3 regions of the Streptomyces sp. NPDC048590 genome follow, and region 2 is predicted to be linked to each of the others. Evidence: riboswitches for the same ligand, from Rfam matches in the RefSeq annotation. Region 2 holds a riboswitch; each other region holds the start of a gene.

Region 1 (4,070 bases), on a different contig from region 2:
CGAGGTAGCGGAAGAGCGGGAGGTCCGAGGCCTCGGACGCGGCGTGCGCCACGGCGAGCGAGACACCGAGGATGGCGTTGGCGCCGAGGGAGCCCTTGTTCTCGGTGGCGTCCAGGTCGAACATCGCCTGGTCGATGAGGCGCTGCTCGGTGGCGTCGTAGCCGACGAGCTCCGGGCCGATCTGCTCGATGACGGCGAGGACGGCCTTCTCGACGCCCTTGCCCTGGTAACGGTTGGGGTCGCCGTCGCGAAGCTCAATGGCCTCGAACGCACCGGTGGAGGCGCCGGACGGAACAGCAGCACGTCCCGTGCTGCCGTCGTCGAGGCCAACCTCGACCTCGACCGTGGGGTTGCCCCGGGAGTCGAGGATTTCCCTGGCTACGACGACGTCGATGGACGGCACGAGGCATCTCCTTCTGGGATCTGACACTGATTGGGCAGGGTCACTGTGGCCTTGCGTCACGAGCCTAACCGGCCCGGCCCGCTCCGTCGGCCGTCCGCCCGTCCCCTGGGACGAAAAAGGACCCGAGGGCCTGCATTACGGGCAAATCTCCAGAATTTTACTGGACAGTAACCACAACAGTTGAACGCTCACCCCGTCGGGTGAGCACATTCCGGCACATCGCGGGTGCCGGAACGGCCCGGCCCGGCGTGCGGGGGGTCTGCACGCCGGGCCGGGCCCTCCGGGGCAGGAGGAAGACCCCGGACCGCTTCCGACTACTTCAGGTGGAGCTGCTGCCCCGGGAAGATCAGGTCGGCCTTCTCGACGATGTCGTCGTTCAGCTTGAAGAGCTTCTTCCAGCCGCCCTTGACCTTCTTCGCGTCGGCGATCTTGCTGAGGGTGTCGCCGGCCTTCACCTTGTACTCGCCGTCACCCTTCGCGACCTTCTGGCCGGTGGGGGTGGTGACGGTCTTCTCGGGAGCCGTGCGCTTCTCGCTGCGCGTGGTGGGCTGCTCGGCCTTGCGCTCCGGCGCGGCCTTCGGGGCCGTGTCGCCGTTCTTGGCGGAGCCGGTGTCGACGCCCGGGTCCACACCGTCGTTCGTGAGGCCGCCGGCCCCGGCGCAGGACCAGGCACCCGGGCCCTGGATGTCGAGCAGCTTCTCGGCGGCGGCGATCTGCTGGTCCTTGGTGGCCAGGTCGGCGCGCGCGGCGTACTGCGTACCACCGGCCGCGGCCCAGCTGGACTGCGAGAACTGCAGGCCGCCGTAGTAGCCGTTGCCGGTGTTGATGGACCAGTTGCCACCGGACTCGCACTGGGCGACGGCGTCCCAGGTCTCGACGGAGGCGGCGGAGGCGTTGGTCGCGCCCATGAGCGGCACGGCGACGGCCGCGCCGGTGACTCCGGCCAGGGTCGCGATCCGGACGGCCTTGGACGGGCGACGGTGCTTGCCCGTGCTGGAAAGCAGCATGGTTCTCCTCACCGACGCCTACGAGGTGAGCTGTCGGGTTCGGGCCTGTGAGTTGCCCGGCCATCCGCTCCCGCGGACGGCTCCACCCCTAGCCGTTCCCCTCCGTCTCGCGACGTCCGGGTCCGGCACCTACCTGGGTCCCCCGCTCCTGCCTACGGCGCTTTACGCGTCGGTACCCCTCGGCCGACGGCAGGATTCGGCGTGACGGTCGAAGGTGCCCGCGGTGCGAGCGGCTCCGACCGTAATCACACGCAACCCCCACATTCAAAGATGGACATAACGACCAATCAGCCCGTAACGGTGCACCCTGAAGGATCGTTTTCGCAGGTCGGAGCCAATGTGGACGGACCGGGCGCCCGACGCGCACCGACCGACACAAAGAGACCCATGTCTCACTTACGCATAAGTGGACATAGGTCTCTTAAGTGCCCCCGATTTCGGGGTGTTTCAGCGCTTTGGATCAGTTGGCCGGGGTCTCCGCCGAAGCGTCCTGGGCGGTGTCCCCGAGGCCCAGGTCCAGGCTCTGGCCGGGGAGGATCAGGTCGGGGTCGGAGCCGAGCTCGTCCTTGTTGGCCTCGTAGAGCGCCGGCCACCCGCCGGGGAGCTCCTGCGCGTCGGCGATGGCCCACAGGTTGTCGCCCGCGCGGACGGTGTACGTGCCCTCCGCGCCCTCGCGCGCGCCGGATTCGCCGCGCGAGGCGTGGCGGCCGGAGTCGCGTCCGGTGCCGGCCGTGGATTCCGCGGACTCCTCGGGGGCCGGGGTGCCCCGGTGCTTGCCGCCCTTCGACGCCTGGGAGCCTTCGGGCGACGGGGTGGCAGAGGGGGAGGCGGACGGAGAGGCCCCGGACTCGCCGGCCTTCTCGTCCTCGTCCTTCTTCTCGTCCTCGCCCTTCGCGTCGCCGGACGCCTTCCCGTCCCCGGCGTCCTTCTCGGCCGTGGCGTCGTCGCCCTCCGCGGTGTCCGCGGGGTCGTCGGCCTCGGCGGACGGGTCGTCGGAGGGCGTGGCGCTGCTGGAGGCGTCGTCGGACTCCTCGTCGCCCGGGTCCACGCCGGGCAGCGTCGCGTCCAGGGTGAGCCCGGAGATCACGGCGCAGCTGGCCCAGGCCTGCGGGCCCTTGTCGTCCAGCACCTTCTCCGCGACGGCGATCTGCTGCGAGCGGCTGGCGAGGTCGGCCCTGGCGGCGTACTCCGTGCCGCCGTAGGCCGACCACGTCTCCTGGGAGAGCTGCAGGCCGCCGTAGTAGCCGTTGCCGAGGTCGGCGCTCCACATGCCGCCGCTCTCGCACTCGGCCACGTTGTCCCAAGTGGTCGCTTCGGCCGCCTGGGCGCCGCCCGCGCCGAGCAGGGGAATGGCGATGGCCGATCCCGTGACGCCTGCGGCGACGACGATGGCGGGTGCCTGGCGAGGGCGACGGTGTCTGCCGGTCGCGGAGCCCATGGGATTGCCTTCCGTGTGACTGACATGTGACGGGTGGGTCGAGGGGTGAACCTAGCCCTACTCGAACGTGTGTCACAAGTCGATGCAGCGGAGATCACGTGAAAGTCACAGAGTTGACAATCTGTCACTTTCGCCGCCGGGGCGTCCTGTTCCGAACTCCACGGGAAGGGTGCGCAGTCCACGCATGATGAGCCCGCCCCGCCACCTCAGATCGGCCGGATCCGTGGCGAGCCGCAGGTCGGGGAGGCGCCGCAGCAGCGTCGCGAGTGCCACCTGCCCCTCCAGCCGGGCCAGCGGGGCGCCCAGGCAGTAGTGGATGCCGTGCCCGTATCCGAGGTGCTGATTGTCACTCCGCGCGAGATCCAGGGTGTCCGCATGCTGGAATCGCTCCGGGTCGCGGTCCGCCGCCGCCAGGACCACGAGCACGGGGTCACCGGCGGCGATCTCCTGCCCGGCGAGCGTCACGGGCTGAGTGGCGTAGCGCCACGTCGCGAGTTCCACCGGTCCGTCGTAGCGCAGGAGTTCCTCGATTCCAGTGGCGAGCAGGTCCGTCTCACCCGCGGCCAGGGAACGCTCCAGGCGCTCGCGCTGGCCGGGATTGCGCAGCAGGGCGTAGGTGCCGTTGCCGATCAAGTTCACCGTGGTCTCGAAGCCGGCGAACAGGAGGATGAAGGCCATCGCCGCGGCCTCGTTCTCCGTCAGGTGCTCACCGTGGTCGCTCGCGCGGATCAGCCCGGAGATCAGGTCGTCGCCCGGGGCCTCCCGCTTGCGGTGGATCAGCTCGGCGAGATAGCCGCGCATCTTCTTGACCGACCTGGCCACCCCGCCCCGGGGGCCGCCGCCGTGCCGGATCATCATGCCTGCCCAGTCACGGAAGTCGTCCTGGTCCTCGCGTGGTACGCCGAGCAGGTCGCAGATCGCGTAGATGGGCAGCGGGAAGGCGAAGTCGTGGATGAGGTCGGCCCTGCCGTCCTCGGCGAAGGTGTCGATGAGCCGGTCCGTCAGCTCCTGGATGCGCGGGGCGAACTCGGCGACCCGGCGCGGGGTGAACGCCTTGGACACGAGCCTGCGCAGCCGGGTGTGGTCGGGCGGGTCGATGTTCAGGAGGTGCGTCATCAACTCCGCCTTGCGCTCCCCCGGGATACCCGTCCTGCCCTTGGCGCTCGCCGTCCCGGCGTGGTGAGCCGGGTTCTTCGAAAGCCGAGGGTCGGCGAGGGCTTCC
Region 2 (4,070 bases):
GGTCAGGCGCGGTACGCGGCTCCGGATCGGGAAGGGTCAGGCCTCTTCGAAGTAGGCGTCCAGGACCTCGTCGAGCTCGGCGGTCCACCCCTTGAGGTCGCTCCGGGCTCCGGCCTCGACCTCCGCGTTGAACCACCGGCGGCTCGACAGGTGGACCGTCACGGTGAAGCGACGGCCGAAACGGCCGGTCTTGACCTCGACCGCGCCGATCTCGCTCCAGTCGAACTCGGCCTCCTGGTCGTCGAGCCGGAATCGGACACCGTCGGCGGCGGCCCTGATGGACCCGCGCCGATCGCTGACCTCGAAGACGGGTCCGTCCTCGACGTCGGCGTCCTCACCGCCCGCCTCTGCCTGCGGGGCGGACCCCTTCTGGCCCGGGGCCGTCCCGCCGTCCGCTTCCGCCTCTTCGGCTGCCGTCGGGGCGGCCACGGCCTCCTCGGCGTGCTTCCCGTCGAGAGCGTCCGCGGCATCGGGGTGTCCGGGCTCCTCGGAACCTTCGGGCACCGCCGGGACCGCATCCGCCTCCGTCCGCTCGGGGACAGGGGCCGTCAGGCCCGGGATGTACGCCGGGTCCGTCCCCGCGGCGAATTCGGGCTTCGTCGTCGAATCTATGCGCTGCTCCACGGCGGGCAGTATGGACGACGAACCTGTACGAGACCAGCCGACCGGTCCCGGGCCGTGCGCCGCCGTGGCCGCTTCACGCTCCCCGCCGGTTCGTTCGAGCGCCCTGAGGGCCGCCTTGCGATGCCCGGCGGGTGGCACGAGAAACGACTGGCGGGTGGTGCGGGTTCCGCCGAACCCGCACCACCCGCCAGTCGTTCACCTCGGTCACACCTAGTGCGTCAGCGGTTTCGCCTCCGCGTGGACTCAGTAGGCGCCGAAGACGTTGTCGATGGAGCCGTACCGGTCGGCGGCGTAGTTGCACGCGGCCGTGATGTTGGCGACGGGGTCGTAGCTGTCCATCGAGGTGCCGGGCACGTGGTACGCCTGGAACGTCGGGTCGATGACCTGCAGGAGGCCCTTCGACGGGACGCCGTTGATGGCGTTGATGTCCCAGTTGTTGATGGCCTGCGGGTTACCGCCGGACTCGCGGATGATGTTGCGGTGGATGCCCTCGTAGGTGCCGGGGATGCCGTGCTCGGCCATGACGGCCAGCGACTCCTTGATCCAGCCGTCGAGGTCGTTCGTGTAGGCGGTCTTCTCGGCCGCGGGGGCGGCCTCGGCGGCCGGCGCACCCTCGGCGGTGAGCGACGTCGTACGCTCCGAACGGTCGGCGCGGTCGGCGCCCTTCTCCGCACGGTCGGCAGCCTTGTCCGCGGACTTGCTCCCGCCCTTGGCCGAGATCGTGAGCTCGAGGCCCGCGTGAATCAGGTCGGGGTTGGAACCGACAACCTTCTTGTTGTCCTTGTACAGCGCCTTCCAGCCGCCGCTCACGGAATGCTCGCGAGCGATCTTGGCAAGAGTGTCACCGCGGACGACGGAATAGGTGGTGGACTTGGACTTCTGCGTGGCAATTCCCTTGCCGGACACAGCAGTCGAGGTCGCGGCCTTTTCCACGGCGGCAGGCTGGGCCGGGGCGGCGAAGGCGCCGGTCGCACCGATCAGGGGCAGGGCAAGAGCAGCTCCGCCCGTGCTCACGGCGATGATGCCGCGGGTGAGCGAACTGGTCCTGACACGACGGTGCTTACCGTTTTCGGGCATGCTGAATTCCTCTCCGTCGCCTGCGAAGTGAGCTGTCGGGTTCGAGCTGGAGATGCCCGGCCGCACCTGGATGCGACTTCACCCCGAGCCGATCCGTCAGCCGGATCGGCACTTACCTGGGTCCCCCGCTCCTGCCGTACGAGAAGTGGTCGGGTTACCGGACGGCGGCAGGATTCGGCGTTCCGTCCGGGAGTGATGGTGACCGTAGGCGAGAAATAGGGAAAGGAACAAGCCTGGCGGAGTGATCACAATTCATTCGGAAGATCAATTCACAGGAATTCATGTAATCCACCCCACACCGCGCCATCCATTTCTCTTGGTACGCAAGGGCCCCGCCCCCGCCGGGCCGACGTCAGGAGCCCGTAAGGTGACCCTGGTCACCGAGTCCGATTCGGGCGTTTTGCTCCCGAGCGAAGGGGCCCAGGTCACACGAAATGGCCTTTTATGGATTACGGGATTAATTTCTAAAATCAATCCAAATCGGGCATACGGTCCATGTGGAGCACCTCGGGCATACATGGACTGATGGCGTGGAATCGATCGCCTCATGACCGAGACACCTCATGCCTCCACGCCCCGGATCACCGTGCTGCCCGTCCAGCCCGGTGATCCGCCGTTCCGCATCGTGGAGATCGACGGAGAGGTGATCGGGGGCGCCACCGGGATGGCGGATGTGCTGCTCGCCGCCGCGGCTGCGGGAATTCCGGTCCATGATCTGGACGACCCGGATTCCGTGCGGTGGGTGGGTGGCGGCAAGCTCAGCTGGACTCCCCGCTGAGGCCGGACAACCGGCAAGCGGCCCCGGGCCTGCAGAGGTTCCCGGGCCGGCCGGAAGACGGTCAGGGGAGATCGTCGGTGGTTCAGACCGGGGACGGCTCGCGGACGCTCGGCAGGGCGAGGTCGCGGCCCGGTCGACGGGAGCGGCTGCCGGGAAATGGAAACGCGGCGACTGCGGGAAGGCGGGCCGGATTGCGCCGGACGTCGCGTCGTGGCACCCCTGCCCCCGCGGCGACCGGCGGGGGCAGGCAGGGGACGCTCTCTCCGGCAGGAGACGTCGCCCACCCGGGGCGAGGGCGTTCCCGCCTTCCCGGCCGAGGGCGATCCCGCGCCTCCCCGGGCCGAGGCGCGTTCCCACCTCCCCGAGTCAGTCCATCAGGCCGGCGGCGACCGTCGCGCCCAGTTCCCAGCACGCCTCGGTGTCCGTCCTGCCCGGCTCTCCGGTGACGGTCACCGACTCGGCCGCACGTCGCCAGCCGAGGCCGGTGGTGATGGTCTCGATGCCCCGCACGGCTCCCGTGACATCGCTGCCCCCGTGGACGTAGAAGCCGAAGGGGCGGCCCTTCGTCGTGTCCAGGCACGGGTAGTAGATCTGGTCGAAGAAGTGCTTCAGGGCGCCGGACATGTAACCGAGGTTCGCCGGGGTGCCGAGCAGATAGCCGTCAGCGGCGAGCACGTCGGACGCGGTGGCCGACAGCGCGGCCCTGCGCACGACGCGTACGCCCTCGACGTCCTCCGTGGTCGCGCCGGCGACCACCGCCTCGAACAAGGCCTGGCAGTTGGGCGATGGAGTGTGATGCACGATCAGCAGAGTGGCCACACCCCGACCCTGCCGCCCCTGCCCGCCGGACGCAAACCCCCGGGCTCGTGCTGGTGGGAGGGGCGGCCGGACGGCAAGGGTCGCGTGACCGGTACGGGCCGTTCCTCGCCGCGCTGCCCGAGCCCCGCCGACGAAGCCACGCCCGGTCCGCACGGACTCCCTTCCGGCCGGTCCGCCGTCAGCCGTCAGCCGTGGGACCGGTGGTCTCGCCCGTCTCGCCGGTCGTCGAGACGGACGGCCAGGTCCGGCCAGTGTCCGGCCCACCGCAGCGGATCATCCGCGGAGGGCAGCCGTCCCGGACCGAGGGCCCTGTCCGGCAGGAAGCGTACGCAGGTCCCCGTGGACCCGTCGGTCTCGACGGGCTCCAGGCCGGTCACCGGGAGGCCGTGCTCGTAGCGCCGGCTCCAGGCTCCGTTGACACGTCGGTTCGTGTGGACCAGCCACTCGCTCAGTGCCGCGACGACCGACATGCCACGACGAGGATGTCCGTCCGGGAGCCGTTCCGCCTCCGGGTGGTCGAAGAACCGTAGGTCCTTCGTGGCCATGACGGGCTTCTGCACCGCCCGTCCGGTCTCGTCGAACCTGGTGTCGGTGCCCCGCCCGTCGTCACTCACGGACACGGAGCCGTCGCTGTGCAGCGTGACCTCGCAGCGCCCGCCGCCCCGACTCGCGGCCTCGTCGGCGGCGTACGCGACGACCTCGAGAACCAGGTGTCCGGGCCCGCCCGGTGCGAACCGGGCGGGATCCTCACGGATCAGTCCGAGATGGTCCG
Region 3 (4,070 bases), on a different contig from region 2:
CTCGGCGCGCGCGCTCTCGACCCGGGTGCCCGGGCGGTACTTGCCGGTGAGGAAGCCCGAGGCGAGCGCGAAGTACGGGACCGCGGCGAGCCCCGCGTCTGCTGCGGTGTCCTGGAGCGCGCCCTCGTAGGTGTCGCGCGAGACGAGGTTGTAGTGCGGCTGGAGCGCCACATAACGCGCCAGACCCTCGCGCTCGGAGAAGTCCAGGGAGGCGCGGAGTCGCTCGGGGCTGATGTTGGAGGCCGCGATCTCGCGTACGGTCCCGGCCTTCACCAGCTGGTCGAGCGCGGTGATGATCTCCTCGACGGGGACGGTCTCGTCGTCGAAGTGGGTGTAGTAGAGGTCGATGTGGTCGGTGCCGAGCCGACGCAGCGAGGCCTCGGCGGCCTCCTTGATCGTGGCGGGCGAGAGCCCCTTGTACGCCGGGTGGGCGCCCACCTTGGTGGCGATGACGACGTCGTCGCGACGGGAGCGGGCCGCCAGCCACTTGCCGATCAGGGTCTCCGACTCGCCGCCCTCGTTGCCGGGGACCCAGGCGGAGTACGAATCGGCGGTGTCGACGAAGTTGCCGCCGGACGCCACGTACTCGTCGAGGACGGCGAACGTCGTCCGCTCGTCGGCCGTCCAGCCGAAGACGTTGCCACCGAGGGCGAGGGGGAAGACCTTGAGGCCGGATGAACCGAGCGCGCGAAGAGAAGTCATGGAAGGCGTCAACGACGCAAGTGAGGCAGGTATTCCGCTTTACCGGCCGTTCGTCTTCACCGGTCGTCCGTGGGCCTCACGGCCCGCTCGCGTCGCCCCACCTGCCGCCCCGCCGGCCGCAGGTCCCGTTGATCGTGCCGTTCCGTCACAGACGGACCGGCGGCCCTGACGTCGGGGGGTTGTGCGTCAGGACCGCCGGGGTTCGGTGCGCCGGAGAGCGGCGCGGGGGTCAGATCGAGAGACCCTTGCTCTGCAGCCAGGCCATCGGGTCGATGCCGGTTCCGTCCGGAGTGTGGATCTCCAGGTGGAGGTGCGGGCCCGTCACGTTGCCCGTGGCCCCGACCCGGCCGATCGTCTCGCCGGTGGTGACCTTCTGTCCGGCGGTGACGTCCATCGACGACTGGTGGCAGTACCAGACCTCCGTGCCGTCGTCGAGCTCCAGGACCGTCCGGTAGCCGTACGAGCCGGACCAGCCGGCCGACTTCACCGTCCCGCCGTGCACGGCCTTGACCGGCGTGCCGGTGGGAGCCGCGAAGTCCAGCCCGGTGTGGTGGCCCGAGGACCACATCGAACCGGCCTGGCCGAAGGTCGAGGTGATCGTGTAGGACGAGGTCGGAACGGCGTAGCTCGCGGCGAGCTTGGCGAGACGCTCGGCCTCCGCCTTCTTCTTGGCAGCCTCTTCCGCGGCCTTCTTCTTGGCGGCGGCGTCGGCCTCGGCCTTGCTCTGCTGCTTCGCGGCCTGGGCGGCTGCCGCCTCGGCGGCCGCCTGCTCCTCGGCGGCCTTGGCCTCGGCGTCGGCGCCGGCCTGCTGCTGCTCGGCCTGCTGGAGGATGCGGGCGCGCAGCGCCTCACCCGCGTCGGTGGCGCCCTGCTCGGCCTCGGCCTCGGTGATCCCCGCGGTCGTGAGCGGGGAGGTCAGTGCGGCGGTCTGCCGGTCCGAGTCGGAGTCGCCACCCATGAACGCGCCCACGCCGGGCAGTGACTTGGCGTCAGGAAGGTTGTCGGCGATGGAATCGGGAAGAGAGATGGAGACCGGCGGCTTGCTCTGCGCGGTGGCCATGCCACCCGCGCCGACGGCCGCGATGACACCGACGCCGAGGACGGTGGAGCTACGGGCGAGACCGCGCTGCTTCGCCACGCGATGACGGCCGCGCACAGGGCGGATGGACTCCTCGGTGGGGTTCCATTCCTCCCACGACCTGTCCGGATCACCGAAGCTGCCGGTCTTGAGCGATGACGGAGCCTCGGGGGCAGGCTGGTTCGACGCCACGTGGGCGCTCTCCTTTCCTTCCTTCTCGCCTACCGGGTTAGCTGACGGGTTCGGAGCAGGAAGGTCTCCTACGGGCCCCTTCGTCTCTCTCGAGACACAGGTGCCCGATTCACCCCATGTAGGTGGTTCCCCGGTTCCCTTGCGGAATTCGGCGCCGCGCACGGTGCCGCCTCTTGCGACGACAGGTACAACCGCGCTGCGTTATCGAACGTTAATAGACACCAGGCTTTGATTCCAAGCCGTTCCGGCAGATCGTTCGGGGCTGGGGCCTGGACTTTAAGGGGTCAAACAGGCGCAACCGGGCGAGTTGAAGGCCTTCGATCCGGCCACCACTTTCTGACGGTGCGTCAAATGTTATGCGTAGTGAGACCCTTCGACTACCGAAAGTCGCGACCGGTCATTCACCGGCCCGTCCCACGATCTTCACCGTCGTCCGCCGGGCCGGCTGCCCCCGGGAGGGCCGTCCGACCGCGAGGAGCGCGAGGTCGTCCGTCGACCGTCCTCCGGTGTGCAGGCGCACGTCGTCGGTGAGCGCCGACAGCATCTCCTCGGGCCCCGGGAAGAGCCGGCCACGCAGCCGGGCCGCAGGGTCGTAGAAGACTCCTTCGGCGTTCCGCGCCTCCGAGAGCCCGTCGGTGAACGCCAGGAACGTCGCCCCGGCCGGGAGTGTCCACTCGTCCGACCGGTCGGGCCCCGCGTCGAGGCCCATGCCGAGCGGCAGGGCGGGTTCGGTCGGCGCCAGGACGTCGAGCGCCCCGTCCGCGTGCAGTACGAGAGGCTCGGGATGGCCACGGTTGACCACCCGAAGGATGTCCGAGCCGGTCGGTACCTCAGCGAGCACGGCGGTGACGAACCCCTCCACGGAATCGAAGCCGCCCCGCCTCGCGCCCTCCCTCGCCAGCGCCCGCTCCAGCCTCTGGGCGACCCCCTCCAGCGAACGCTCCTGCTCCGCGGCCTCCCGGAAGGCCCCGATGACGACGGCCACCGCCGCCACGGAGTCCAGCCCCTTCCCGCGTACGTCCCCGACCACCAGGCGCACCCCGAACGGCGTGTCGGTCACGGCGAAGAGGTCGCCGCCCACGAACTCGTCGGCCTGGGCCGCCTCGTAGCGTGCCGCGACCAGGAGCCCGCCGATCCGATCCTCGGGCGCCGGCAGCACCGCCCGCATAGCGGTCTCGGCGATGACCCTGGCCGAGGCCAGCTGCTCGTTGCCGCGTCGCACCACCCGGTTGATGACGAGGGAGAGCGCGGACACCGTGAGCACGGTGAGCAGATCGGTGATCGGGACGACCTCGTCGAGGCGGCCGTCCGAGATGCGGATGGCGAGCACCACCAGGAACGCGGCCGCCCCGGTACGGACGGTGGAGGTCAGGGAGAAGAACGGGGCGGCGATCAGCGGAGCCGCCGCGAACAGGGGGACAGCCGTGACCTCGGGCGGGGTCACCATGTCGAGCACCACCCCGACGCAGATCATCAGTGCGGGGAGGTAGCGCACGAACATCCGCGACCGCGCACCCCCGCCGGATGCCCCGCGGCGTCTCTCCTGTTTCCCCACCTGTGCACTCCTGCCCGGTCCGCCCACGGCTGCGGACGGTACCGCGCCCCACCCGGCCCTGCCGAAGCCTCGCCGTACGGCGCAACGCCGTAGGCCGAAGGGAGGAGCGTGCCGCCCCGCACCCCGGTGGTCAGCCGGGGAGCCGGTGCTGCGCGTGGATCGTCAGTGCATCCCGTACGAAGACGGCGGTTCCGTCTCCGTGGCGATCGTAGTTCCTCGCGAAGCGGGGATCGGAGACATACATCTCCGCGAGACCGGTCACGTACGCGCGCGTGACCTCCGTGGTCACCGACAGCCAGGCGCAGTGCCGGCGGGCGATCTCCTGCACCTCGTCGCTCCCCGGCCCGAGACCCGCCGCCCGCGCCTCGCCGTAGTCCCGGGCGATCGCGTCGTGCACCCCCAGGAACTCCGCCCGCTCCTCCTCCCCCAGCCCGCGCCACCAGCGGTCGCCACGCTCGTACGCCTCGCGGCCCCAGCGCTCGGTGACCTCCTGCTCGTACCGGGTGTGATCGAAGCCGTCGAACACGTCCTCGGCCATGAGTT

Evidence for each region. A riboswitch is a leader RNA that binds a small molecule or an ion and turns the genes downstream of it on or off. The one in region 2 is predicted to bind cyclic di-AMP.
Region 1: another riboswitch for cyclic di-AMP. It lies ahead of ACGFNN_RS27190 (transglycosylase family protein); the one in region 2 lies ahead of ACGFNN_RS30465 (transglycosylase SLT domain-containing protein).
Region 3: another riboswitch for cyclic di-AMP. It lies ahead of ACGFNN_RS34280 (M23 family metallopeptidase); the one in region 2 lies ahead of ACGFNN_RS30465 (transglycosylase SLT domain-containing protein).

Annotation. Positions count from the first base shown of each region.
Region 1 covers NZ_JBICWC010000010.1:96,132-100,201, forward strand. The annotation lists gene eno (phosphopyruvate hydratase) at 1-403, opposite strand, end outside; gene ACGFNN_RS27190 (transglycosylase family protein) at 718-1,410, opposite strand; cyclic di-AMP (ydaO/yuaA leader) riboswitch at 1,411-1,580, opposite strand; gene ACGFNN_RS27195 (transglycosylase family protein) at 1,871-2,848, opposite strand; gene ACGFNN_RS27200 (cytochrome P450) at 2,954-4,070, opposite strand, start outside.
Region 2 covers NZ_JBICWC010000012.1:170,670-174,739, reverse strand. The annotation lists gene ACGFNN_RS30470 (hypothetical protein) at 37-624, opposite strand; gene ACGFNN_RS30465 (transglycosylase SLT domain-containing protein) at 868-1,701, opposite strand; cyclic di-AMP (ydaO/yuaA leader) riboswitch at 1,706-1,891, opposite strand; gene ACGFNN_RS30460 (hypothetical protein) at 2,249-2,479, shown strand; gene ACGFNN_RS30455 (flavodoxin family protein) at 2,846-3,298, opposite strand; gene ACGFNN_RS30450 (ATP-binding protein) at 3,484-4,070, opposite strand, start outside.
Region 3 covers NZ_JBICWC010000020.1:17,899-21,968, forward strand. The annotation lists gene ACGFNN_RS34275 (aldo/keto reductase) at 1-702, opposite strand, end outside; gene ACGFNN_RS34280 (M23 family metallopeptidase) at 932-1,972, opposite strand; cyclic di-AMP (ydaO/yuaA leader) riboswitch at 1,984-2,136, opposite strand; gene ACGFNN_RS34285 (PP2C family protein-serine/threonine phosphatase) at 2,370-3,473, opposite strand; gene ACGFNN_RS34290 (MerR family transcriptional regulator) at 3,658-4,070, opposite strand, start outside.